Regions from separate parts of the Chryseobacterium bernardetii genome, predicted to be linked through region 2. Evidence: riboswitches for the same ligand, from Rfam matches in the RefSeq annotation. Region 2 holds a riboswitch; the other holds the start of a gene.
What was found. A riboswitch is a leader RNA that binds a small molecule or an ion and turns the genes downstream of it on or off. The one in region 2 is predicted to bind cobalamin.

Region 1: another riboswitch for cobalamin. It lies ahead of EG339_RS22685 (acyl-CoA thioesterase); the one in region 2 lies ahead of EG339_RS07460 (TonB-dependent receptor plug domain-containing protein).

The regions. Positions count from the first base shown of each region.
Region 1 is NZ_CP033932.1:4,990,617-4,992,824, reverse strand. It holds gene EG339_RS22695 (XAC2610-related protein) at 1-183, shown strand, start outside; gene EG339_RS22690 (HD domain-containing protein) at 185-775, shown strand; gene EG339_RS22685 (acyl-CoA thioesterase) at 826-1,209, opposite strand; cobalamin riboswitch at 1,326-1,506, opposite strand; gene EG339_RS22680 (hypothetical protein) at 1,540-2,208, opposite strand, start outside.
Region 2 is NZ_CP033932.1:1,626,097-1,628,304, forward strand. It holds gene EG339_RS07455 (cytochrome-c peroxidase) at 1-597, shown strand, start outside; cobalamin riboswitch at 723-909, shown strand; gene EG339_RS07460 (TonB-dependent receptor plug domain-containing protein) at 1,022-2,208, shown strand, end outside.

The DNA.
Region 1 (2,208 bases), 2.0 Mb from region 2:
TGCAATCTTTTTACAACAGAATATGAGGTGGTTCCAAATAAAGGACTTAGTAAAGTGCTTGAAAAAGAAGAGGACAGCAGCGAAGAGGGGTATGTAAAAGTTACCACAAAAGAAAAGAAAAATAATAAATGGATTACCAGAACCAAGGTGTATCCGGCAGATCAATATAACAGAGAAAAGTAAGATGAAGATTCAAAAAGAGATTGATTTTATCCTGGCAGTAGATGCCCTGAAAAACGTACAGAGAAGAAATTACAATGCAGATGATTCCCGAAGAGAAAATACAGCGGAGCATTCTTGGCAGATTATTATTTTAGCACAGATTCTTTATCCTTATGCAAAAAACCGTGCAGATATCGATTTGTTGAGAGTGATCAGAATGCTTTCCATTCATGATCTTGTAGAAATTGAAGCAGGAGACACCTTTCTTTTCGATGAAGCAGCTATGGTAGGGAAGTTTGAAAGAGAAAAGCTCTCTGCACAGAAGATCTTCGGAATCCTGGATGAGCCTCTGCGTACGGAATTTTTTAACTTATGGCTTGAATTTGAGGAAGAAGCTACACCAGATGCTATTTTTGCATGTTCTATTGACAGGATCATGCCTTTCATTCTGAATTCACATACTTCGGGGAAAAGCTGGACAGAAGCCGGGGTTACTGAAAAACAGATCAGAAATATGCTTGAAACGGCCATTACCAGAGCTTCAGATGAAATGGGCGAGGCTTTTGAACTGCTTTTGAACAGAAGCCTTGAGACAGAGAAAGTCTTAAAATAAAAATTTATAAAAAGTTTCGGGCGGCCTTTGGCCGCCCTAAATTCTTCTATTTATAGTATTTGGATTGGTTTCTTAAATTCATCAATTGCTACAAAAGTAAAATCACCCACAATTGCTTTTTCTCTTTCGTAAGAATACATCTGTTCAGTATAGATCTCAACGCTTACTTTCATACTGGTTTTTCCAACGTATGAAACTTTTCCGATCAGTTCTACGATAGTTCCGGCAGGAATAGGCTTTTTAAAATCGATCTTGTCACTGCTTACTGTTACCACTCTCTTTCTTGCGAAACGGGTAGCTGCAATGAAGGCTACTTCATCCATCAGCTGCATGGCAGTACCCCCGAAAAGGGTGTCGTAATGATTGGTTGTGTTAGGAAAAACCGCTTTAAAGATTCTGGTTTCGGCAGCTTCAATTCTTTCTTCTGTAGTCATATTTCATTATTAATTAAAGCGAAATGAAATGGTATCAAAACAACAGAATAATAACAGGAACTTTGGAAATCCCTGAAACAATCCATCAGATCAATAAAACTTCAAATCGCGAAAGTTTCTTGTTTAAGAAATCGGCAGGTCTCCTGACTTGTAACATCATTTATCTCCTTCCCATGCCTCGCACAGTGGATCTTTTGATAAAGACTTTAGTTACTTACAGTTGCGCGACAGTCCGTGATTTTCACACGGTTCCCTTTTAATCTGCGGTTATGCAGAACCGGTTTCTGTGATGAATAAGCGTTAAAACTTTTCGGTGCAAAAATAATGAATTTATTCCGGATTATGATAAATAATCTGGCTGATTACTCTTCCCTTTTTGATGGTCCACAGCGTTGTATATCTGTTTTCTCCGGAACCATTGATCATATAAAGAAAGATATTGTCGTTATCCAGGGAAGTTACCCCCACATTGTTGAAATCCATTGTAGGCTGGAACATATTTTTGATGGCTTCTCTTACAAAAACAGAACCTCTTCCTGGCTGTTGAAGTCTTATGGATTTAATTTCCGTCATTCCTTCAGGAAGATCATTGCCAATTCCCCAGGGCTTTACTTTATCTATAGTAAGAAGTTTTCCTTCGGCATCTTTTTCTTTTTTGCGATAGCCGGCATTGGACGGATAAATATCAATAACAACTTTACTCCTTTGGGCTGTAGGAATTTTCGGATCGGAATTATCTGTGAAAATAAGAGATCTTCCGTTTTTAGATTTGGAAGGGGTATAAGCTGGAAGCTGATCTATAAAGGCAATACGTTCCTTATTTACCATCCCTTCCTTGTCAAGGGTTTCATATCGAACAAACGGTTTGTCTTCGTCCTGCTTTTCAGGATATTTAATCCAGATCCATTCCGTTTCTCCCGGAGCAGGTTTTACATAAACAAAAACATCTCCTTTACGCATACGGATCTTATCAACAATTTTTCTGTAATTATCCTTATG
Region 2 (2,208 bases):
GGTTCTTCTATTTTGGAGGTAATTGGTAAAATAAAGGATGATCTCATGTATAAAGATTTATTCAGAAAAACATTTGGGGACGAAGCCATTACTCCTGAAAGAATTTATAGAAGTATTGTACAATATGAATATACTTTAGTTTCTGCCAATAGTAAGTATGATAAAGTAAAGCGAAATGAAGGAGTGATTTTTACAGAGAATGAAGCCCAGGGATATCAGACCTTTCAGCAGAAATGTGCAGGCTGCCACAGTACAGAGCTTTTTACTGATCAGAGTTTCAGAAATATTGGATTTCCTGTAAATTCTAATACCAATGAAGCCGGACGCGGAAGAGTGACAGGCTTGCCGGAAGATTATATGAGTTTTAGAGTTCCCTCGTTAAGAAATGTAGAATATACAGCTCCTTATGGAAGCTTCGGACAGTTTCCCTCTCTAAGAGCTGTTCTTGATTATTTTGATAAAGGTGTTCTGGATGCAGATAACCTTGATCCTGTTCTTAAAAACAACGGAAACAGAATTCCTCTCACAGAGCAGGAAAAGATCAATCTTATCTTATTTATGAAAACCCTAAGTGACCGGGATTTTGTAAAAAAATAATCCCTTTAAAAAACAGAATATTAAAAACCGACTGTTTGAATCCCGTTACATTCTAACGGGATTTTTCATGTTTACTGGTTGATAATCATTTTATTCTGCATCACATTGTATCTGGCGGGAATTTTATATCTTTGTCGGAATTTGGTGAGCCGTAAAAAGCTCTTAAAAGGGAATCCGGTGGAAATCCGGAACAGACCCGCTGCTGTAAGCTCCGCACCAAAGTTTTTGAAAAATAGATCCACTGTTTCTAAAAATGGGAAGGATTTCAAAAATGGAGTAAGTCAGAAGACCTGCCAGAATATATAAACGTTTGACGCTTTCGTGGAATAAAGCTTAGGACTACAATGATTCTGTGCAGTAATGCTGTGCTCAGTCATTGCTTTTCTTATATCCATTAGCGTCATCATTATCCCTGAATGAGCTAATGGTGGCAAAACTAACTACATCTCAACTTCATAAAGTTGTTTTCACAATATGTGTGTTAACATCACAACTCCTGTTTTCTCAAACCCGGAAAAAAGACAGCATTAAGGGAGAGGCCATAAAGGCGGTCAATATCTACAAAAAGAGCTTTAAAGAAATCCTCCCAGCCCAAACTTTACAGGGTGAAGAGCTTGAAAGGCTAAATAGCCACTCCGTTGCCGATGCGTTGAGGTACTTTTCAGGAGTTCAGATCAAGGATTACGGCGGAATGGGTGGTTTGAAGACTGTCAATATCCGGAGTATGGGCAGTCAGCATGTAGGCGTTTTCTATGACGGAATTCAATTGGGAAATGCCCAAAACGGGCAGGTAGACCTGGGAAGATATTCTCTGGATGATCTGGAAGAAATTTCATTGTACAACGGGCAGAAGAGTGAGATTTTCCAACCTGCGAAAGACTTCGGATCATCAGGATCAATCTATTTACAGCCCAAAACACCAGTATTCGCAGGAAACAGGAAAACCAATCTTACCATAAGAGCCAAAAGTGCTTCCATTGATTTATTTAATCCTTCTTTCCGGTTAGAACAGAAGATTTCCAAAAGAATTGCAGCAAGTGTCAGTGCAGAATTTCTCCAAAGTGATGGTCTTTACAAATTTCGTTATAGCAGAAAATATCCCAATGGTGCAACCGCTTCTGATACCATTTCCAAAAGATATGATTCCGATATTAAAGCAAAACGTTTTGAAACATCTGTCAATGGAACTCTGAACAACGGAAGCTGGAACATCCGCGGTTATGGTTATATTTCAAACCGTGGTATTCCGGCACCTATTGTGAAAAACCGTTTTAAAGCAAGAGGGGCGAGAATGCTGGATGAAAATTATTTTGTACAGGTCAATTTCAGAAAAAAACTGTTTCCTAAGTTTGAAACACAGCTGAAGGCTAAGTTTGCTTATGACTACACTTATTTTAATGATACGGTAAGGTCTCAGGCCCAGTATCAAGCAAAAAATACTTATATCCAAAGGGAAGTTTATCTTTCTTCTTCCAATATATATTCAGTAAATTCCAATTGGGATGTGAGTGTAAGTGGAGATTTCCAGTACAATAACCTGGATGCTGACTTGAAAAACTTTTCTTATCCTACCCGTTACACAACCCTGGTTGCATTGGCTACTACCTATCA